3 regions of the Arthrobacter rhombi genome follow, and region 2 is predicted to be linked to each of the others. Evidence: riboswitches for the same ligand, from Rfam matches in the RefSeq annotation. Region 2 holds a riboswitch; each other region holds the start of a gene.
What was found. A riboswitch is a leader RNA that binds a small molecule or an ion and turns the genes downstream of it on or off. The one in region 2 is predicted to bind cyclic di-AMP.
Positions count from the first base shown of each region.

Region 1: another riboswitch for cyclic di-AMP. It lies ahead of ABD088_RS14180 (C40 family peptidase); the one in region 2 lies ahead of ABD088_RS09680 (M23 family metallopeptidase).
Region 3: another riboswitch for cyclic di-AMP. It lies ahead of ABD088_RS17140 (C40 family peptidase); the one in region 2 lies ahead of ABD088_RS09680 (M23 family metallopeptidase).

Region 1 covers NZ_BAAAIV010000018.1:4,651-12,269, reverse strand. Annotated here, with positions in the region: gene ABD088_RS14205 (NADH-quinone oxidoreductase subunit J family protein) at 1-550, shown strand, start outside; gene ABD088_RS14200 (NADH-quinone oxidoreductase subunit NuoK) at 547-849, shown strand; gene ABD088_RS14195 (proton-conducting transporter transmembrane domain-containing protein) at 846-2,696, shown strand; gene ABD088_RS14190 (complex I subunit 4 family protein) at 2,702-4,189, shown strand; gene ABD088_RS14185 (NADH-quinone oxidoreductase subunit N) at 4,186-5,610, shown strand; cyclic di-AMP (ydaO/yuaA leader) riboswitch at 5,907-6,057, shown strand; gene ABD088_RS14180 (C40 family peptidase) at 6,064-7,020, shown strand; gene ABD088_RS14175 (recombinase family protein) at 7,443-7,619, shown strand, end outside.
Region 2 covers NZ_BAAAIV010000011.1:46,544-54,162, forward strand. Annotated here, with positions in the region: gene ABD088_RS09645 (sensor histidine kinase) at 1-735, opposite strand, end outside; gene ABD088_RS09650 (response regulator transcription factor) at 745-1,455, opposite strand; gene ABD088_RS09655 (hypothetical protein) at 1,542-1,769, opposite strand; gene ABD088_RS09660 (cold-shock protein) at 1,966-2,349, shown strand; gene ABD088_RS09665 (DUF3027 domain-containing protein) at 2,352-2,966, shown strand; gene serC (phosphoserine transaminase) at 3,038-4,159, opposite strand; gene ABD088_RS09675 (iron-dependent transcriptional repressor DtxR) at 4,338-5,033, shown strand; cyclic di-AMP (ydaO/yuaA leader) riboswitch at 5,133-5,310, shown strand; gene ABD088_RS09680 (M23 family metallopeptidase) at 5,312-6,343, shown strand; cyclic di-AMP (ydaO/yuaA leader) riboswitch at 6,477-6,653, shown strand; gene ABD088_RS09685 (C40 family peptidase) at 6,660-7,619, shown strand, end outside.
Region 3 covers NZ_BAAAIV010000025.1:293,644-301,262, forward strand. Annotated here, with positions in the region: gene ABD088_RS17125 (cytochrome c biogenesis CcdA family protein) at 1-576, shown strand, start outside; gene ABD088_RS17130 (multicopper oxidase family protein) at 606-2,141, shown strand; gene ABD088_RS17135 (heavy metal translocating P-type ATPase) at 2,260-4,389, opposite strand; cyclic di-AMP (ydaO/yuaA leader) riboswitch at 4,600-4,765, shown strand; gene ABD088_RS17140 (C40 family peptidase) at 4,772-5,728, shown strand; gene ABD088_RS17290 (GDCCVxC domain-containing (seleno)protein) at 5,966-6,412, opposite strand; gene ABD088_RS17150 (cation diffusion facilitator family transporter) at 6,328-7,005, opposite strand; gene ABD088_RS17155 (ArsR/SmtB family transcription factor) at 6,999-7,331, opposite strand.

The DNA of each region.
Region 1 (7,619 bases), on a different contig from region 2:
GATCGTGGCCGCTTCAAGTGCGGTTGCGGTCTTCGTCGTGGATTCGATGGCCCGGGCATCGTACGCGCTGGCTCTCTCATTCATCGCCGTCGGTGCCATCATCCTGCAATTGGACCTGGACTACATCGGGGTCATCACCATCTTGATGATGACGATGGAGATGGCGATCATGGCCGTGTTCATGGTGATGTACATGGGCATGAACCCGGCCCTGATGCCGATGGACATGACACACAACAAGCGCCGCTCCGCGGTCATCGCCGGCATCGTGTTCATCGTCCTGGCCGCCGGCGCCCTCCTCATCCGGTGGCCCGAGCAGATGTCGGCGCCCGCCCCGGATCCAACGGCGGCATTGGGAGAAGCCCTGATGGGTTCGAAGATGCTCGTGATGCTCACCATCAGCCCCGTGCTGTTCGCCACCATCATCGCCTCCCTGGTGTTGGCCAACCCGCGTGGGCGCTATGACCGGCGCGGGGACGACCTCCACCGGCGCGGGCCCGGTGGGCGGCGCGAAACCGATGACCCGATCAAGGGCGGACTAGGCCGATGACCCTGCAACTGATCCTGCTGGTGGCCGCCGCCCTGTTCGCCATCGGGCTGTTCGGGGCGCTGTCCCAACAGGTCCTCGTGATGGTGATGATGGGCATCGAGGTGATGATCAACGGCGTGCTCCTGGCCGCAGCCGCGCTCTGGTTCCACCTGTCCCCCACACCCGACGGCCAAACCCTGTTGCTGGTCATCCTCGCCGCGATGACCGTTGAAATGGCGATGGGATTCGCCGTCGCCACCGTTTTCCACCGCTCACGGAACTCGGACATGACCGATACCGCCACGGAGCTGCACGGATGACGGCCGCACTCCTGGCGGCCGTCGGACTGCCGGCCATCACCGGGACCTTCCTGCTGCTGGCCGGGCACCGCGCCAACCGCCTCGCCCCCGCGCTGGCTCTCACTGCTGCCGCGCTGACCCTGGTCGCCGCCATCGCGTCCGCCGTGGCCATGCCCCGCTTCGGGGTGCCGTTCATCTCATCCGGCGGTGCGGCCCTGGTCGTGGATGGCCTGGGCGCCGTCCTGCTGCCGACGGTGGCGGCCGTGGTCCTGCTCGTCCTCGTGTTCGCTGCCGCCGAAGACACACGCCCGGCGGCGCGCTTCCACGGGCTCATGCTGGTCTTCACCGCCGCGGTGATGGTCACGGTGGGCGCCACGTCGCTGCCGGCCTTGCTTGGCGCGTGGGAGGTCATGGGCGCGACCTCCTATGCCCTGATCGGTTTCCACTGGCGCAAACCCTCGACGATTCCCTCCGGGCTGGTCGCCTTCACCGTGACACGCGCCGCCGATCTGGGCCTCTACGCCGCGGCAGGAGCCGCCGTCGCCGCGGGGACCGGCTGGCAGTTGGACGCCCTCGCCTCCGCGGAGGGGCCGTGGCTGCATGTGCTGGCCGCCGGCGTGCTTTTGGCGGGCCTGGGGAAGGCGGCGCAACTACCGTTTAGTTTCTGGCTCTCCCGGGCGATGGAGGGCCCGAGCCCGGTCAGTGCCCTGCTGCACTCGGCGGCCATGGTCGCCATGGGCGGATACCTTCTGCTCCGGCTCGAGCCGCTGTTGCTGGCCTCCGGGTGGGCCGGCCCGGCGGCTGCCTGGATCGGTGCCGCGACCGCGATCGTGCTCGGCATCGTGGCGCTGTGCCAGAGGGACCTCAAGCAGTTGCTGGCCGCCTCGACTGCGGCCCAACTGGGTTTCGTCGTCCTGGCCGCCGGCATCGGCGCCACCGCCGGAGGGACCTCGCAGCTCGTCGCCCACGCAGCCACCAAGGCGTTGTTGTTCCTTGCCGCCGGCGCGTGGTTGACGGCCGTGGGCTCGAAACAACTTCCAGCCCTGCGCGGCATCTATCGGCGCTGGCCGGTGGTCGGCGCCTCGTTCCTGGTCGGGGCACTGTCCCTGGCCGGGCTGCCTCCGCTGTCGTTGTGGCTGGCGAAGGACGCGGTCCTCGCCGTCGCCTTGCACCAGCATCCCGCATTGTATGCTGCCGGATTGCTCGGTGCCGCCCTCGCCGCCGCGTATTCGGCGAAGATGATCGCCGTGGTCTGGGCCAGACCCGACATGCAGCAGCAGGCCGACATGGAGCGCAAACTGTGGGATGCCGAAGAACGAGGAACCCGCAAGGTCCCCGTGGTGGCGACGGTGCCTCTGGTGGTCCTGGCGGCATCGGCTGCATTGCTGGGCGCCACCGCCCTTCCGGTACTGTCCGGACCGTTCCGCGCACTGTTGGGCGCGCAGGCGGAGGCGGAAAGCAGCGGGTGGGAACTGCTCGCTTCGGCCGCGATTGCCATCGTCGTATCGGCCCTGGTGCTGGTTCGGGGTGTGCCGCGCCTGGCAGCCGCCGAGAACTGGTTTGGCCTTGAACGGGCCGCGGAAACCGTTTTCGTACGTCCCATGTTCGCCACCGCGGCCGTCCTGTACCGGCTCGACCACCGCCTGGAGAAGGCGGTGCTTGGTGCCGGCCGCTTTCTGAACCGGTCCGCAGCGGTGTCCGGCGACGTGGACGGCAGCGTGCAACGCGCGTTGCGTGCCGTACTGGGTGGGGTCAACGGCCTCGGGCGGTTGGCCCGCCGCGCCCAAACGGGTGCCGTGGCCGATTACTTTGCTGCGGCGGTCCTCGTCTGCGTTGCCGCCCTCGTCCTGCTGATCGTCGTTAGGTAGCCCCCATGCTCAGTGTCATCGTCTTCCTGCCGCTCGCGGCCGCGACCTTCCTCGCCCTCGCCCGTCGGCTGCCCGAAAAAGTTGCGCGGCTGACCTGGTTGGCCACGACCCTCGTGGATTTGGCGTTGTCGGTCATGCTCGCGATTGCCGGCGGCTCGGGCCCGAACGGACTCGTGGCCGAGGAGCGGGTGGAGTGGATGCCGCAGCTTGGCAGCAGCTACCATCTCGGCGTCGATGGCATCTCCCTGCCCCTGCTGCTGCTGACCGGCGTCATCTTCGTGGCCTGCGCCATCTGGGCCCTGCGCGAGACCGACAGGCCCCGCCCCCAGGCCGCCTTGTTCCTGTTCCTGCAGACGACCTGCCTCGGGTTGTTCTGTGCACAGGACCTGATCCTGTTCTTCCTGTTCTTCGACCTCTCGATCGTGGGCATGTACTTCGTCATTGCCGGCTGGGGACACGGAAACCAACGTCGCTCCGCACTGGTGTTCTTCATCTACACCTTCATGGGTTCCCTGTCCCTGCTGTTGGGATTCATCGGCCTCTATCTCGGTGCCGCCCCCCACACCTTCGACATGGTGGAACTCTCCCGCCAGGACGCCTTCACCGGAACCCCGCTGGCGGGCGGCTTCGTGCTGGCGGCGGTCATCCTGGGCCTGGCCGTGAAGACACCGACCTTCCCTTTCCACTCCTGGCTGCCACCGGCACACACCGATGCCCCGGCCATCGGCTCGGTCGTCCTGGCCGGCCTGTTGCTGAAGATGGGCACCTACGGCTTCGTCAGGATCGCGATGCCCATGCTCCCGGACATTTGGCGGGCGTGGGCGTGGGTGGTCGTCGCGATCGGCATCGTCTCGGTCCTCTACGGCGCCCTCGTCGCGGTCGTGCAGACAGACATCAAGCGCATGATCGCCTTCACCTCCGTCAACCACATGGGCTACGTCGTGCTCGCTGTCGGCGCCGCCGGCGTCCTGGGTGCCAACAACGCCGAAGCACAGCAGCTGGCCATCGTCGGGGCCGTAACCCAAATGGTCTCCCACGGCCTGGTCACCGGGGCCCTGTTCCTGCTCGCCGGTGTCTTCCACGACCGCACCGGAAGCTACGACCTGCGCCGGTATGGTGGCCTGGCCCACCCCGCACCACGGTTCGCCGGGTTCTTCGCGATCGCCGCATTCGCCTCGCTCGGACTTCCGGGCTTCAGCGGCTTCATCGCCGAATTCCAGATCTTCACCGGCAGCATCGGAACCACCCCCTGGGCCCTGGTGGCCCTTCCCGGCATCCTGATCACCGCAGTCCTTTTCTTGCGCGCATTCCAGCACGTGTTCACGGGCCAGACACGGGAACTGTCCGTCGGTTTCAGCGACCTGCGCCCCCGCGAGAGCACGGCCCTGGCCATCCTGATGGGGCTGTCCGTGCTCATCGGTCTCATCCCCGGCCCGCTGCTGGCGATGATCGGACCCGCGGCGCAGAACCTCGTCGTCAGCCTGGGCCCATGACGGCAATGGCAATGGACATGGACTACCCGGCGCTGCTGCCAGAGATCATCCTGCTCGCCACGGCAGTGCTGGTGCTGCTGGGCGGCAGCTTCCTGCCCCGCACCCGCCAGCATCCCACCCGCTGGCTCACCCTCGGTGCCCTGGTCGCCAGCGCAGCGACCGGGATGGCGGCAGTGCCGGGAGGGCCGGAGTCGATCTTCAGTGGAACCTACGCACTGGACCCGTCCACTGCGGTCGTTCGGATGGCGGCCCCGCTGGCCACGCTCGTGGTGGTCCTGCTCGGCCGGCATGAATTCGCCGGCACGGCGCGTGAAAGCGAAACCTATGCCCTGTTGTTGCTGGCCACGCTCGGAACAGTCGTGATCGGGGGGACGACCGACCTGCTGGTCCTGGTCGCCGGGTACCTGCTGGCGAGCATCCCCCTGTACGCGCTGATCGGCCTATCGCGCAGCGGGATGGCCGCCGAGGCAACCCTTAAGACCTACCTCATCGGCGCCCTGTCCGGAGTCCTGCTCATGGCAGGCGTTGCCGTGCTGACCGCAGTTGCCGGCACGAGCGGCTACGCGGGCATGACGGAGGCTCTTCCCCAGGCCCCGCAGGCCGCCGTCGCCGGCGGGGCCGTGGCGGTCCTCATCGGCTTGACCTTCAAGGCCGGTGCGGTGCCCGGCCACTTCTGGATCCCCGACGCCAGCCAGGCCTCTGGGATAGGCATCGCAGCGTTCATCACGACCGTGCCGAAGATCGGAGCACTCGTGGCCATGGGCCGGCTGGTGGCACTCATGCCCGCCACGGTGGATGTCCCGCTGCTCGTGGCCGTGCTCGCAGCGGCCAGCATGGGCATCGGAAACCTTGCCGCGTTGGCGCAGGAGAACGTCAGGCGTCTGCTGGGCTGGTCGACGGTCAGCCAGGTCGGCTACCTGCTGATGCCCGTTGCCGTCATCACCCGCAGCGAGGGCGCCTCGGTGGCCCTGTTGGCCTACATCGTCTTCTACGCGCTAACGAACCTGGCCGTGTTCGCCGTCGTCGCCTGCTTCCCCCGGCGCGAAGAGCTGGGCGACTGGGTGGGATTGGCACGGGGGCACCCGTGGCTGACCGGTTCCCTCGTCGTGGGGGCCCTCAGCCTCGTGGGAACACCGCCCACGGCGGTGTTCCTGGGAAAGGTCGCCGTGTTCACCGTCGCCTGGAATGGCGGCATGTCCTGGCTGGTCGTGTTCGCCGCAGCCAACACGGTGCTGAGCCTTGTCTACTACCTCAGGCTCATCCGCCCCGCCTTCCACCCCGCCGGGGACTGCAGCACCGGTTTGTCCACGGCGCCACGGGAGGTTGCCCGCACCGTGGTGGCCACCGCTATGGTGCTCGGTGCCCTGGTCCTCGCAGCCGGGGCCGTCGGGGCCGGAATCTGGTTCGCCGTCGCCGGGTGAACCGCTTCGGTCATCGGGCCAACCACGCGGGATGGCGGGCGTGGTCGATCGTGCGTTGTGGCTGCACTTTCCGCTTACCGTGTACCGCCAGGAAGACTTCGAGGACCATCGTCTTGCATCACCGCTCGGAACCAACGGCCAGGGAGGGAAAGGTCGTCGAGACCAAAAGGACACGGTTCCGTAATCAATTCGTGACTTTTACATCCGTTTCATGTAAATTCGTTCCCGTGCCGGGCTTCCTATGAGCCCGGCACACCCAAGTGGATTGCCGAACACTGCCACCACTGCGGGGTCCGTTCACGCAATTGCTGGCAGTGGCGGGGGAACCAAATCCGGGCCCACCGGGCCCTTGGGGTTAAGCGCCTCGCGCTGACTTGTCAGCGCGGGACGCCGAGTGGCTCCCACTCGAACCCGACAGCTAACCCCGCAGGCATTGGGAGAGGTAACCAACACATGACCAAGCGACACTTGGGCCGCCACCGCGCCATGCCCGTCCGCAGCAACCCCTTGGGCTCGATCTCCAAGGCAGTCTCCTCCAACGCCGGCTCAGTTGGCCGCCAGGCCGCAGTCATCGCCGCGGCTTCCGGCCTCGTGCTGACCCTCGGCGTTCCGGCCGAGGGCGCGCCGTCCGCCCGTGAAGCCGCCAAGGCCCCGGCAGCTGACATCCTGCGCACTTCCGTGGACTCCCCCGCCGCCGTCACCGTTGCGGACGCCAAGCCACAAGAGCTGAAGCAGATCAAGGTCTCCGTCGCCGACGTCAAGTCCACCGACGGATCGGCCCACCGCGCAGCATTGCGCAAGGCCGCAGCCGAACGCGAAGCAGCCCAGGAGGCCGCTGAACGCGAGGCCGCCGCGGACCGCGCAGACGCCCAGACGGAAGCCGCCGCAGCTGCCGAGCGCGAGGAAGCAGCCGCAGGCGCTGCGATGACCCGCCAGAGCCGCCAGTCCTCGACGCCGGCGCCGTCTAGCACGAACGACAACGCCTCGTCGACCGGTACGGTCACCACGGCCTCCACTCCCGCTCCGGAGAAGGCCGAAGCCAGCCCGGCATCCAGCGCGGGCCTCTCGGGGATCGCGGGCATGGCCATGAGCTACAAGGGGACACCCTACGTGTGGGGCGGAAGCAGCCCCTCGGGCTGGGACTGCTCCGGCTTCATCCAGTACATCTACGGCAAGGCCGGCATCAGCCTGCCCCACAACACGACCGCCATCCGCACCAGTGGAAAGTTCGTGAAGACCTCCAATCCCAAGCCCGGCGACCTGGTCTACCAGAACGGTGGCAGCCACGCTGGTATCTACATCGGTGGCGGCAAGATCATCGGCGCGCAGAACCCCTCCGTCGGCACCGTTGTCCGTCCGGCCGACAGCCCGTACGGCCCGTTGATGGGCTACTACACCTACGTAGGCTAGACAGGATACGAAAGAGGGCCCATCCATTACCCGGATGGGCCCTCTTCGTCGTTCCAGGGCCAGACGCCGGGGCCGCTCACGCGTCCTGCCCCTTGGTCCACGCGGTCTCTCCCGAAGGCGGCGACGGTTGCCATGTTCTGGGTCCCAGGAAGCCGGCCTCCTGCAAGCACGCCACTAGCTGCGGCTCAGCCGACACGTGGCAGGGAGCACCCAGGTGTCCTGCCCATGGAGGTTGGTGGCACTCGGCGTGGCAGGTAGATAAAGAGGGCCTGAACTTAGATGTTCCACTTCCTTGGAAGTGGAACACCCCCTGCCCACCATGCCGGCACGAACGGACACGCCCCGGATTATTGTTCCAGAACTAAGCCCAAAAGATCGTCCCGGAAGAACCGTACGAGCACGACTTCCGATACCATGGCCGCATGGACATTGGGTATGCGCGCGTTTCGACTGCGAAACAGGACCTCGACCGGCAGATCGATGCCCTGCGCGCCGAGGGCGTCGCCGATCGTCATATCTATGTGGACAGGAAATCCGGCTCGACCACCGAGCGGCCGGGACTCCGCGAAGCGCTGGACCATGCACGGGATGGGGACGTG
Region 2 (7,619 bases):
GCGGAAGGCATATTCGATATGGGCCAGCATGGCGTTCAACGAGCGCGATAGCCGGCCGACCTCCGTCTCTGGCGGGTAGTCCTCGACACGACGCGAGAGGTCGCCGGCGGCAATCGCCGCGGCCGTTCGTTCGACCCGGACCAGCGGTCGCAGCGCCCGGCCGGTGATGCCGTAGGCGATCATCGACATGACCAGCGTGACGAGCGTCCCGCTGGTGACCACCAGCTTGGTCGCCATGGACACAGTGTCCGTGGCGGCCTTCCGGGGGAGCGAGACGACCACGTAGCCGCTGTTATTGCTCAACGGGTAGACACCGGAGCGCCATCCCTGGGAGCCGGCTTCCGAACCCTTGACATTCGTGTAGGGCGAGGATCGTTGGCGGACCTGATTGATGGTCATGGTCGGCACAACCGGTCCGTCGCTGTGCTGGGGGTGGGGCAGCTCGTAGAGGACCTTGCCGTTGTTGTCGCGCAACGTGCCGCGGAACCTGTTGAACTCCAGGGCGGCGCCCTCGCTCGGCGCTTCCTGGTTCTTCCAGGAGGACCACATGATGTTGGCCAGAGCCACCCTGTTGTCCGTCAGGTCCTTGTTCATCTGGTCCTGCAACGTCAGACGCAGCGAGGCCGACGCGGTCAGGGCGGTGACGAGCACCCCGCACATCATCAGGATGGCCATCAGGGCCACGAGCTTGGAGCGCAGGGAGACCTGCCGCAGCAGGCGGGGGAGGGAACGCACCCGGGCAGCCTAGCGTCGGTCGGCGGAGCGCAGCAGGTAACCGACGCCGCGCTTGGTCTGGATCATCGCCGGCCAGTCCTCCCGGGCGTCGATCTTGCGGCGCAGGTAGGAGATGTAGGACTCCACGATGGAGGCGTCGCCGTTGAAGTCATATTCCCAGACGTGGTCCAGGATCTGCGCCTTGGAGAGCACCCGGTTGGGGTTCATCATCAGGTAGCGCAACAATTTGAATTCGGTGGGGGACAAGTCGACTATTTCGCCGGCGCGCCGGACCTCGTGGGCGTCATCGTCGAGCTCGAGGTCGTCGACGCGGATCACCGCGTCGTCCTCGTCCTGCGGCTGGGTCCGGCGGAGCACGGCACGGATCCGGGCCACGACCTCGTCGAGACTGAACGGCTTGGTGACATAGTCATCGCCACCGACGGTCAGGCCCATGACCTTGTCCTCGGTCCCGTCACGTGCGGTGAGGAACAGCACCGGGAAGTGGCGTCCTGCGGCGCGCAGCTTGCGGGTGACGGTGAAGCCGTCCATGTCGGGAAGCATGACATCCAGGACGGCGAGGTCCGGGAGTTCCTTTTCGACGGCGGCCAGTGCCTCACGCCCGTTGGCAGCGGCAACGACGGAAAACCCGGCGAAGCGAAGGGAAGTGGACAGCAGTTCGCGGATGTTGGGTTCGTCGTCGACGACCAGGAGTTTGGCTTCCGCAGGTTTCTCAGTCATATCAGACATTGTGCGTGCAAAGTCTGGGAGTTTTCTGGGTGTCCGATGTGTGCCCTGGCGGTTTCGCGGGCCATCGGTGCCCGTCGTCAGCTCCGGCGGCGTTCCCGGATCCGCAACAGCAGCAGGGCGATCAGCAGCAGGAAGGCCACCGGCAGTCCGTACAGTCCCACGGCCATGAGCGCGGTGAACGGAGTGGCGCCGACCATGTACTGCACCAGCACGAAAGCCAAGGACAGGATCGAGACGACGGCGACCGCGGAGGCGAGCACGGTGACGACCCGCTGCGCGGTGGCGGGGGATTCGACGGTATTCACCCCGTCAAATTATCAGCGTCACGACGGGCGTCAAAGTCCGTGGCGCCGTTCCCATGCCGTACCCTAGGGAAATAGACTTCCCCGGCTTGGTCGTACCCGCGCGCAGACGCTGCCGGTGCGAGTGCGGGCCGGGAATCCAGACGCGGCGCAGCCAACGAGCTAGGCGCCGCCGGTACGTGAGAACGAGGTAAGTGCAGTGCCTTTTGGCAAAGTGAAGTGGTTTGAGGCCTCGAAGGGCTTCGGGTTCCTGGTCGGCGACGACGGCGAGGAGGTGTACCTGCATGCCTCCGCGCTGCCCGAGGGCACCACTGACGTCCGGGCCGGTACGCGGATGGAATACGGCGTGGCCCAGGGCCGCAAGGGTGCACAGGCGCTCTCGGCCCGCATCGTGGACGCCGCCCCGTCGGTCGTGCGCGCTAAGCGCAAGCCGGCCGAGGACACGGCGATCCTGATCGAAGACCTCATCAAGGTCCTCGACAGCGTCTCCAACGGACTGCGCAAGGGCCGCTACCCGGAGAAAAGCCACGCGACCAAGGTGGCTGCAGTCCTGCGCCGCGTCGCCGACGACATGGACGCCTGAGTATGGCACGGGCACCGAAAATCGATGCGGTGCTGGGCGCCGGGGTCGACCTGGCCCGCAGCACGCTGCTGGACACCGTGGAGCCTGCCCAGGTGGGCGAACACCTCGGGTGCACCGCCGATGACGACCGCGTGCTCACCCACCGGTTCGAGGCCAAGCTGCCCGGTTACGCCGGCTGGAACTGGTACGTGACCCTGGGCCGCGTCCCGCGCGGGAAGGTGCCGACCGTCTGCGAGACCGGGTTGCTGCCCGGCGACGGCGCGCTATTGGCCCCCGAATGGGTGCCCTGGGCCGATCGGGTGCGCCCGGAGGAGCTGGAGGCCCAGAAGGCGGCCGAGGCCGAAGCCTCCGGTCAGGCCCCCGGCGATCAGCCCACCGGGGATCTGTCCCCTGCCACGCACGACGACGATGCCTCCTCGGGCGCCCCGGACGACGCAGGCGACACCGAGAGTGGCAACGGGCCCACCGAGGGCGGCACCGACGTCGAGACCGTCGACACCGCTGCGACCCCCGATGAGCCGGATGAAGTCGTCGAGGACGACGAGGAACTGGTCGACGCCGAACACGCAGCCGAGGAGGCGCCCCGGCGTAGTCGTTCCCGCCGTCGTCGTCGGTAGTACCTGCACCTACGCAACGGGCCGCGGCTCCCCACCATCCGGGGAACCGCGGCCCGTTGCCTTGACCGGTGCTACATGTTTTCCAGCACGTAGTCGATGCAGGCGGTCAGTGCGCTGACGTCGTCCGGCTCGATGGCCACGAACGTGGCGATGCGCAGCTGGTTCCGGCCCAGCTTGCGGTACGGCTCCGTGTCCACGATGCCGTTGGCGCGCAGGATCTTGGCCACCCGGGTGGCGTCGACCGATTCGTCGAAGTCGATCGTCGCAATGACGTTGGACCGCTCGTCGGCGTTGACCACGTACGGGGTCGCGACCGCGGAGGCCTCGGCCCAGGAGTAGACGCGCTGCGCCGAGTCCGCGGTGCGGGCCGCGGCCCAGTCCAGCCCGCCCTGGCCGTTGAGCCATTCGACCTGCGCGTTCAGGGTCACCAGCGTGGATAGTGCGGGGGTGTTGTAGGTCTGGTTCTTCAGCGAGTTGTCGATGGCGGTCCGCAGATCCAGGAAGTCGGGGATCCAGCGGTCGGAGGAACCGATGCGTTCGGCCCGCTCCAGCGCGGCGGGGGAGAAGAGGCCCAGCCACAAACCGCCGTCGGAGGCGAAGTTCTTCTGGGGCGCGAAGTAGTAGACGTCGGTCTCGGAGACATCGACGGCCAGCCCGCCGGCAGCCGACGTGGCGTCCACCAGCACCAGTGAGCCGTCGTCGGCCCCGCTGACCCGGCGCACGGGGGCTGCCACTCCGGTGGAGGTCTCGTTCTGCGGCCAAGCGTAGACGTCCACCCCGGATTCGGCGACGGGCTCGGGGCGGGTCCCGGGTGCGGAGCTGATGATCGAGGAGGCCTGCAGGAAGGGGGCATTGTCGGTGGCCTTGGCGAACTTCGAGCCGAATTCACCGAAGGAGAGGTGCTGGGCCTTCTGCTCGACCAGTCCGAAGGAGGCGACGTCCCAGAAAGCGGTGGAACCGCCGACGCCGAGGATGACCTCGTAGCCGTCGGGGGCGTTGAAGAAGGTGGAGAGTCCTTCGCGGATGCTGCCGACCAGGTTCTTCACGGGGGCCTGGCGGTGTGAGGTCCCCAGGATCGTGGGGTTGGCCGCGGCCAGCGCCTCCAGCTGTTCGGGGCGGACCTTCGAGGGCCCGGCACCGAAGCGACCGTCCGCGGGAAGAAGGGCTGCGGGGATGCTCAGCGAATCGGTCAAGTTCTGCTCCTGCCATCGGGGTGTTCTGTGGTGCGGGTCTGGTCTTTCGGCCGCGACCCGGCTTCAATGGTCCCGCACGGGCGGGGGGAATGCCGAAACCCGTCGGCATTGTTAACGCAGGTAGAGTTGGATCCACGGGTCCACCGTCCATCGCCCCGCCCTACAGGAGTGCCACGCAGTGACAGATCTGATCGACACCACCGAGATGTACTTGAGGACCATTCTGGAACTCGAGGAAGAGGAAATCACGGCATTGCGCGCTCGCATTGCCGAGCGGCTGGATCATTCCGGCCCCACGGTCTCCCAGACGGTGGCCCGGATGGAACGCGACGGGCTGGTCGTGGTGACCCCCGACCGCCATCTGGAGCTGACGGCCGCCGGACGCGAACGCGCCACCTCGGTCATGCGCAAGCACCGCCTGGCGGAGCGCTTGTTGGCCGACGTCATCGGGCTCGAATGGGAGTACGTCCACGACGAGGCCTGCCGCTGGGAACACGTGATGAGCGAGCGCGTGGAGAAGCGCCTCTACAACCTGCTCGGCCAGCCCACGGATTCGCCCTATGGCAACCCGATCCCCGGCTTGGAGATCCTCGGCGGACCCGCAGCCCATGAATTCGCCCTCGGCGTACAGAACCTCGAGGCCGCACTGCTGGCCGGGAACACCGGGCCCGTCGCCGTCGAACGCCTGGCCGAGGCCATCCAGGTCGACCCGGAACTGCTGGCACAACTGAACGACGGCGGAATCCGCCCGGGTGCACAGGTCACCCTGGAGCGAGCCGGCGAGTACGTCGTCGTGCGGGTACAGGGCATCGAAGGAGCCCTGGAGCTGCCGGTGGAGGTCAGCGCCCACGTCTTCGTGGCCCGGGACGCTTGATAACGGAACTGTTACTTCGTATTCGATTAAGATACCGTTGGTAACAGATGGGGATTCGTCCCGATCACCCCTTCCGACCGCCTGATCCTGCCTGCGGAACGGGTCCGTTCGCTTGACAGGCAGGGGTGGAGAACCCAATTTTTTGCGGTCCGTTGTGCCGGGATGTCCCGGCGCCGGCCCTCTCGGGGTGAAGCCGCATCGCAGCCCGGCTGTGTGCGGCCGGGCCTGACCGGCCCGAATCCGACAGCTAACTCCGCAGGCGCCCATGAGAGGTCCCTTTGACAGATCACAAGCGTTCAGGTCGTCGTGCTGCCGTCGCCCCCGAGGCAACTGAGCCCGCCGCCGCACCCGACGCCGGCTGTTACCTGCCGCGCCGCTTCGACGGCGCCATGCGATACGCCCCCACGGCACATCCCGCTCGCCGTGAGTCCGTTGTACCCCTAGCCGATCTCGACCCCGCCGCTCCCGTGGCGGACATCATCCCCCTGTTGGCCGACGCCACGCCTGCGCAGGCGCCTGCCGCCTCGGTCAGGAACCGGGGAAGTTTCGATGCGACGGTCATCGGTCTGCCCGAGGGTACACGGGCGGTAGCCGCTGAGGCCCGTCCCGCCGTACCCTCCCGGAAGCCGCGCGGTGGGGAAGCCGCGAAGCGTCCGGTCCTGGCCTGGAGCCATCGGTTCGCCGCCGTTGCGGCGGTATCCGGGCTGGCGCTGGCCGCCGCCTACCCGACCTTGGTCGGCAGCGACGAGGCGCCCGCCGAGCGCGTCGCCCACGAGACGGCGGCACAGGTCGCCGACGTGAACGTCCCGGGAACCGACGACTACTCAATCGTCCGCGCTTCGGTGTCCAGCAGCTTCAGCAAGGACGACCAGCTCAGCTACCTGATGTCTGCCTCCGGCGGGAACATCAACACCATCGACACGCACGGCGTGCTGGCCCAACCGGTCAACCACGTGCGGATCACCTCCCCCTTCGGTGCGCGGGCCAACCCGACCGGTGAGGGTGCACAGGTCCATATTGGCCAGGACTACGGCGTTCCCTGTGGAACTCCTGTCAAGGCATCGGCCTCGGGGACAGTTGTCCAGGCCGAGATGGCCGGGCATTCGGGGAACCGGGTGCGCATTGACCACGGCAATGGCCTGGAAACCACCTACAACCACAACACCAGTTTGAAGGTGGCGGTGGGGCAGAAGGTCAAGCGCGGGGACGTGGTGTCCATCAGTGGCACGACCGGCAACTCGACCGGTTGCCATCTGCACCTTGAGGTGCTGGTCGACGGTCACGCCGTGGACCCTGCAGGGTGGCTCTGAGCCCTGCAAATCACGGGCCGTGATCGGGAAATAACCGTTTCGTGACCGGAACGTGACTTTTACAGCCGTTTCATATAAAGTTGTCGACGTGCCAGGCCGCATAGGGGCCAGGCGCACTCGAGCAGATTGCCGAATACTGCCACTGCCCGAGGTCCGTTCGCAAATCATCGCTTGGCAGTAGCGGGGGAACCACATTTCGGGTCCACAAGGATCCTTGGGGTTAAGTGTCACGGTCCGTTCTCTGGACCTGACACCGAGTGACTCCCACTCGAATCCGACAGCTCACCTCGTAGGCATTGGGAGAGGTAATCAATACATGACTAAGCGTCAAGCCCTGGGCCGCCACCGCGCCATGCCCGTCCGCACCAACCCGTTGGGGTCCATCTCCAAGGCAGTGTCCTCCAACGCCGGCTCCGTCGGCCGCCAGGCTGCAGTCATTGCCGCCGCGTCCGGCCTCGTGCTGACCCTCGGCGTTCCGGCCCAGGCCACCACGGCAGCCCGCGCCGCCGACAAGGCCCCCGTCACCGACATCCAGCGTGCGTCCGTGGCCACCCCGGCTTCCGTGACCGTGCCGGCCACCAAGAAGGCGGCCGACTCGATCAGGATCGCTGTCGCCCCGATCAAGTCGACCGACGGCTCTGCCCACCGCGCAGCAGTGGCCGAGGCCAAGGCCAAGGACAAGGCCGAGCGTGAAGCCGCTGCAGAGCGTCGCCAGGCTGCCCAGGACGCTGCCGCCGAGCGCGAAGCCGCTCAGGAAGCCGCCTCCAACCGCCAGGAAGCCGCTGCCCCGCAGGCCTCCACCTCGCGTAGCACCTCGAACTCCGCTTCGACCTCCAGCACCCCGCAGCGCTCCTCGAGCTCCGCGTCCACCTCCAGCTCGAACGTCACCACCGCATCCGCCGGTACCGTGACCAAGACGGCCGAGGCAGCCCCCGCAGCAGTCAGCGGCGGCAACTCCAGCATCGCCAGCATGGCCAAGTCCTACCTGGGCACCCCGTACGTCTTCGGCGGCTCCACCCCGGGCGGCTGGGACTGCTCCGGCTTCGTGCAGTACGTCTACGGCAAGGCCGGCGTGAGCCTGCCGCACAACGCCCGCGCACAGCGTGCCTCCGGCAAGTTCGTCCGCACCTCCAACCCGCAGCCGGGCGACCTGGTCTTCCAGAGCAACGACTCGCACGTCGGCATCTACATCGGTGGCGGCAAGATGATCGGCGCGCAGAACCCGAGCGTCGGCACCGTCGTCCGCGACACCACGGGCCCCTACGCGGCCCCGCTG
Region 3 (7,619 bases), on a different contig from region 2:
CGCCGCCGGATGCTCACCGGTGTCGGCCTGTTCATCCTGGGTTTCGCGCTCGTGTTCACCTTCTACGGTGCCGCCTTCGGCCTCATCGGCGGCTGGCTGCTGCGCTGGCAGGACCTGCTCATCCGGGGCCTGGGCATCTTCGTCATCGCCATGGGGCTGGTCCTGGTGGGCCTCTTCCCGGCGCTGCAACGGACGGTGAAGCCGTCCTTCAAGCCCAGGGCCGGGATTGCCGGGGCACCGGTGCTGGGAATCGTGTTCGGCCTCGGCTGGACACCCTGCATGGGCCCCACCCTCAGCGCGGTGCTGGCGCTGAGCACCAGCACCGGGCAGGCAGGTAGGGGTGCGCTGCTGGGCTTCCTCTACTGCCTGGGCCTGGGGATCCCGTTCCTGCTCGTGGCACTGGGCCTTGAGCGCGTGAGCCGGGCATTGGGCTTCGTCCGGCGCCACATGCGCGCCTTCAACGTCGCCGGCGGTTCCCTGCTCGTGTTCGTCGGCCTGCTCATGGCCACCGGCACCTGGACGCACTGGATCTACGAGCTCCAGAACCTCTCAGGGACCTTCACCACTCCCGTATAGAACCCCCACGACACCAAGGAAACCCCTCCGTGCAAAACCAACTGAACCGCCGCTCGTTCCTGGGGCTCTCGGTCGCGACCGCCGCCGCGGCTGCCCTGGCCGCCTGCACCCCCGCCAAACCGACAGCCGCCCCGCCGGCCCGGATCATGCCCACCGACCCGACCGTCGCCCAGGCCGAAGCCGCCCGGGCAACCACCGGCACGACCATCACCAAGAAACTCGCCCCCGGACCGTTATCCACCACCATTGCCGGCAAGAAGGCCAACACCTGGGGGTACAACGGTTCCCTCGTCGCGCCGACCCTGCGCGGCAAGGCCGGGGACCGGCTCGACGTCAGAGTCGACAACCAGCTCGATGAACCCACAACCATCCATTGGCACGGGGTGGCCCTGCGCAACAACGCCGACGGCGTCCCGGGCCTCACCCAGAAGGCCATCGCGGCCGGTAGCGCCTACGATTACACCTTCACCCTCCCGCACCCGGGGACCTACTGGTACCACTCCCACGTGGAAATGCAGTGCGAACGCGCCCTCTACGGTGCCCTGGTCATCGAGGACCCGAAGGAGACCCTGGAATACGACAAGGACTGGGTCATCGTCCTGGACGACTGGCTCGACGGGATCACCGCTACCCCCGAAGAGGTCCTCAAGGAGGTCTCGAAGGGCATGGGCGACATGGGGACAATGGGCGGGATGGACCACGGGGGCGGCGCAGGCCCCATGAAGAGGGGCAACATGCTGATGGGTGCCACCAGCGATTTCCTCGGCGGGGATGCCGGGGACATCGCCTATCCGCTGCACCTCTTCAACGGACGCGGCCCCGGCGGCCCGGAGACCTTGGAGGCCAAGGCCGGGGACCGGATCCGGCTGCGCATCATCAATGCCGCCGGGGACACCGCCTACCGGATCGGCATCCCCGGCCAGCGGCTGACCCTGACCCACACCGATGGCTTCCCCATCAAGCACGAGGACGTCGACGCCGTCGTCCTGGGCATGGGCGAGCGCATCGACGCCATCCTGGCCGTGGAGGACGGCTATACGCCGCTGCTGGCACTGGCCGAGGGCAAGGGGCAAATGGCCTACGGGCTGGTCTCCACCGGCACCGGCACCCCACCGGCCCCGGGGAAGCTCCCCTCGGAGCTGGCCGGTCGGGTGGTGGACGGCGGGCAACTCACCGCGGATCCGTCGGTGAAGCTGGACGCGAGGTCACCGGATCGGACGCACGAGGTGCGCCTGACCGGGGGGATGGCGAAGTACGACTGGGGCATCAACGGCCACCGCTACGACATGGCCGACCCCTACGCCAACGCCTTCGACGTCACCGCCGGGGAACGGGTGGAGGTGAAGTTCGTGAACGAGACCGAGATGTGGCACCCGATGCACATCCACGGCCACACCTTCCAGGTCGGCAATGTCGGGGCCCGCAAGGACACCGTCATCGTCCGCCCCGGACACACCCTGACGGTCTACTTCGATGCCGACAACCCCGGGCAGTGGCTGATGCACTGCCACAACGCCTACCACGCCGAGCGCGGCATGATGGGAGTCTTCTCCTACGTCAAGTAGCCCATTCAAATGGAAATAGACGCGGGGCCCCGTGGACATGTGATGGGAGCACCCACCAGGGCCCCGGGCCCGTGGGTGCTCCCATCGGTTCTTGTTTCCCGTGTGGGGCCGGCAACGCCTACACAGTGGCCGGTTCCCGCTCCGGGGACGGTGACCGGCGCAGCGCCTCGGCCGTGCTGGCTCCGGGGGCCAGGTCCAGGCGGCGTAGCAGCTGCGCGTTCAAGGCGACCACGACGGTGGAAGCCGACATCAACAGGGCACCGACCGCCATGGGCATCACGAAACCGACTGGGGCCAGGACGCCGGCCGCCAGCGGAACGGAGACCAGGTTGTAGCCGGCCGCCCACCACAGGTTCTGCTTCATCTTGCGGTAGCTGGCACGGGAGAGCTCGATGACCGAAAGCACCGAACGGGGATCATCGCTGGCCAGGATCACCCCCGCCGAGGCGATGGCCACGTCCGTACCAGCCCCGATGGCAATGCCGACATCGGCCCGGGCCAACGCGGGGGCGTCGTTGACACCGTCGCCGACCATCGCGACCTTGCGGCCTTCGCGCTGCAGCTCGGCGACCTTCTCCTCCTTGTTCTCCGGGCGCACCCCGGCGAACACGCGGTCGATGCCCAACTCGCCGGCCACGGAGCGGGCCACGGCCTCGGCGTCGCCGGTGATCATGACCACCTCGATATCCAGTGCATGCAGGGCCCGGACCGCTTCGCGTGATTCCGGGCGGACCTCATCGGCCAGGCCCAGCGCGCCGATCACCGCACCGTCCCTGAGCACGTGAAGGATGATCGCCCCCTCGGCCTTCCATCCCTCGGTCTCGGGCAAAGGGGCTGCCCCGTGTTGTTCGAGCATGCCGGGGCCGCCGACGCTGATCCTGGAGCCGCCGACGTCCGCGTCCACGCCCAGCGCCGTGGAGGCCTTGAAATCCGTTGCCGTCCGGGGTTCGATTCCGCGGTCCCTGGCCGCGGCGACGATCGCCTTGGCCAGCGGGTGCTCGCTGTCGGCCTCAGCGGCAGCGGCAACGGCCAGGACCTCCCGCTCGTCTTCGCCCTCGGCCGGCAGGGCCTTGGACAGGACGGGCTCGCCCCGGGTCAGGGTACCGGTCTTGTCGAAGAGGACCGAGGTCACGGTGCGCATGCTCTCCAGGGCGAGGCGGTCCTTGACCAGGACGCCACCGCGGGCGGCACGTTCGGTGGCGATGGAGACCACCAGGGGGATCGCCAGACCCAGTGCGTGGGGGCAGGCGATGACCAGGACGGTGATCGTCAGGATGACGGCATCATCCGGGAAGCCCAGCAGACCCCAGACGACCGCCGTGATGACGGCCGCCCCGAGCGCGAACCAGAACAGCCAGCCGGCCGCGGTGTCGGCGATGCGCTGGGCCCGTGATGAGGAGCCCTGGGCCTCGGTGACCAGACGCTGGATCCCCGCCAACGCGGTATCGTCGCCGATGGCGGTGATCTCCACGCGCAGCGCGGTGTCCGTGGCCACCGTACCGGCCACCACCTGATCGCCCGGTCCCCGCCGGACCGGGCGGGACTCACCAGTGATCATCGACTCGTCGACGTCGGCAGTGCCTTCGACCACGCGGCCGTCGGCGGGTACGCGGCCCCCGGGACGGACAATGACCACATCCCCGACCACGAGGTCGGCGGGGGCAATGGGGACCGCCTGGCCGTCGACGAGCTTTTCCGCCTCGTCGGGCAGCAGGGCCGCCAGCGAATCCAGGGCGGAGGACGTCTGTGCCAGGGAGCGCATCTCGATCCAGTGGCCCAACAGCATGATGACGATCAACAGGGCCAGTTCCCACCAGAAGTCCAGGCCGTGGTCCAGCAGGCCCAGATGGGCACCCCAGGAAGCCAGGAACGCCACGGTGATCGCCAGGGCGATCAACAACATCATCCCCGGCTTGCGGTCCTTGAGTTCGCCGGCCGCGCCGGTCAGGAACGGCTTGCCGCCCCACACGTACATGATGGTGCCCAGGATCGGGGAGATCCACAAGATCCAGGGCGCCTGGGGCAGCTGGTAGCCGATGATCGAGGCGAACATGGTACTGAACCCGACCACCGGTACGGCGATGACCAGCATGATCCAGAACAAGCGGCGGAACTGGCCCACGTGGTCCCCGTGCCCGTGGTGGCCGCCATGGCCCTGCCCGCTGTGATCCATGGGCGCGTGGTCGTCATGGCCCGCGGGTCCGGCCTGCGTGTCGACGTGGCCGTGGTGCCTTCCTTCTGTTTCCATGCCCCCAAGATATACCCCCCGGGGGTATATATCAAGACCTGGTGCCCAATCCCACCATCGCCCGGTCCGCGCCAAGCCTGCGGCCGTCGTGACACGTCCTACATCAATCCGTAACCATTTCGTGACTTTTACAGTTCTTTCATGTAAATTCGTCTGCGTGCCGGGCTTCCTATGAGCCCGGCACACCCAAGTGGATTGCCGAGCACTGCCACCACTTCGGGTCCGTTCGCGAAGCTTCTGGCAGTGGCGGGGGAACCAAATCCGGGCCCACCGGGCCCTTGGGGTTAAGCGCCTCGCGCTGCCTTGTCAGCGCGGGACGCCGAGTGGCTCCCACTCGAACCCGACAGCTAACCCCGCAGGCATTGGGAGAGGTAACCAACACATGACCAAGCGACACCTGGGCCGCCACCGCGCCGCGCCCGTCCGCAGCAACCCCTTGGGCTCTATCTCCAAGGCAGTCTCCTCCAACGCCGGCTCAGTTGGCCGCCAGGCCGCAGTCATCGCCGCGGCCTCCGGCCTCGTGCTGACCCTCGGCGTTCCCGCCGAGGGCGCCCCGTCCGCCCGCGAAGCAGGCAAGGCCCCGGCAGCTGACATCCTGCGCACTTCCGTGGACTCCCCCGCCGCCGTCACCGTTGCGGACGCCAAGCCGCAAGAGCTGAAGCAGATCAAGGTATCCGTCGCCGACGTCAAGTCCACCGACGGATCGGCCCACCGCGCAGCAATGCGCAAGGCCGCAGCCGAACGCGAAGCAGCCCAGGATGCCGCTGAACACCAAGCCGCCGCGGACCGCATAGACGCCCAGACGGAAGCCGCCGCATCTGCCGAGCGCGAGGAAGCAGCCGCAGGCGCTGCGATGACCCGCCAGAGCCGCCAGTCCTCAACGCCGGCGCCGTCGAGCACGAACGACAACGCCTCGTCGACCGGTACGGTCACCACGGCCTCCACTCCCGCTCCGGAGACGACCGAAACCAGCCCGACATCCAGCGCGGGCCTCTCGGGGATCGCGGGCATGGCCATGAGCTACGAGGGGACACCCTACGTGTGGGGCGGCAGCAGCCCCTCGGGCTGGGACTGCTCCGGTTTCATCCAGTACATCTACGGCAAGGCCGGCATCAGCCTGCCCCACAACACGACCGCCATCCGCACCAGTGGAAAGTTCGTGAAGACCTCCAACCCCAAGCCCGGCGACCTGGTCTACCAGAACGGCGGCAGCCACGCCGGTATCTACATCGGTGGCGGTAAGATCATCGGCGCACAGAACCCCTCCGTCGGCACCGTTGTCCGTCCAGCCGACAGCCCCTATGGGCCGTTGATGGGCTACTACACCTACGTAGGCTAGGGAAAACCGGGCAAGGGCCCGAGCCACTTTGAACTACTCCCCAGTTGTTGGACTCCATAATTCAGTTCCAGCAGCTGGGGAGCGCTTTTATGCGTTCAGATGGTTCGCTTTCGGGTAGAGGGCTTGTCCTACGCCGAAAAACAATGTGTCCGGGACGGAATCAAGCACGCCGGGCCCTCCCGCGGTCCATCTTTTGCAACAGGTGGACGATACGTTACCGGTCGGCACCGCTTTTTCTTACGTGGACGAATCCTGCCTTGAGGGGCAAGGTACTGTCCCGTAGGAACAGAACACGCAGCAATCGCCGGCAACGGGCCGAATTCGCTTGGTGCAATTTGGGCACGCCCAGAAGAACTGGCAGGAATCGGAGGGCATCCGCAAGGATGCTTCGTACCCGCAAGCAGGACACGTCAACGTCGACGTCAGCTCAATCATCATTCCTTCCTTCCCATCAGGCGCAGCGCCTTTGGCGCAATTCTGGTCGGTGAACGCATCCGGGGGCATCGCTTGCAAAGGAAGCAGGGATCCAGCCGGGTAGGATCGGGCGTGCCCGCCAGGCGCCAGCTGGCCATCGCGGCTGCTTCCGGTCCACGCCTGCGTCAGCAGCAACCCGCCTCGCCGGAAGACGATTCCCTGTCCCCGGATATGGCTGACATGGGCTGCGTGCATGCCTCCCCTATCCATGCCTCGAATCCTTCCCTGACCGCGAATACCGCGATGACAAAGCCGGCTACCGGATCGGCCCAGCTCCAGCCGAAGAGGCTGTTGAGCAGCAAGCCCGCCAGGACTGCAGCTGAAAGGTACGAGCAGATCAGGGTCTGCTTTGAATCGGCAATGGCCGAGGCCGATCCCAGTTCCCGTCCTGCGTGGCGTTCGAGGAGGCTGAGAAATGGCATCACCACGAGGCTCACGGCGGCCAGGGTGATGCCGACCGGGCTATGTTCGGCTTCCTTGAGCCCGATCAGCGTGAGGACGGCGCTGACACTGACATAGGCAGCGAGACCGAAAAAGGATACGGCAATCAGGCGCAGGGCCTTTTTCTCGCGGCTTTCAGGGTCGCGGGCTGCGAATTGCCAGGCAACAGCCGCAGCCGAAAGCACTTCCACGATGGAATCCAACCCGAAGCCGACCAGGGCGACCGAGGAAGCGGCCGCGCCGGCTGCCAGGGCGATGACGGCCTCTATGAGGTTGTACGTGATCGTGAGGGCAACGATGATCCGTATCCGGCGCTTGAGTAGCTCCCGGTGCCGATCCTGGGCTGGGAGCGTGTTCAGCATGTGCACTCCGGCCCCTCGCAGCAGCCGGGGTCGACCTGCAGGACCACGCGAAGCAATTCGTCCATGGCTGCGCCCAGGTGCGGATCGCTCAGCCGGTACCAGGATCGCCGGCCCTCGGGTACCGCCTCGACCAGTCCGCACCCGCGCAGGCAGGCCAGCTGGTTGGACATGACCTGGCGCGAGACGCCGAGCGCGTCGGCCAGGTCCGAGGGGAATGCGGGCGCTTCGCGTAGGGCAAGCAGCACGCCGACCCGCGTGGAATCGGAGAGTGCATGCCCAAAACGCGCCAAGGCAGCGGTATGCGAGGGTGTGGCCGTTGTGTTCACATCATAATAATACATGGATCTATGAATTCACCGGTTCATGTATTAGCGCGGCTCTTGCCTCTCTTCCGGCACCGCACGACGGTCCACGAACGGCAACGTCTGAGCACGCGTCGACGCCAGTCACGGGAAGCACCATGAGGTGGGCGAAACGCCTGGCCGAAGGTATGCGGCGCAGCCGTAAGCCCGAGGACACATGCACCAGCTGACAGTGGTTCTGTTTCTTGTGCAGGAACTTCCGACAACGGCAGGGCGCGTCCCTGTCGAGGGTGTCCCACTTCCTTGGAAGTG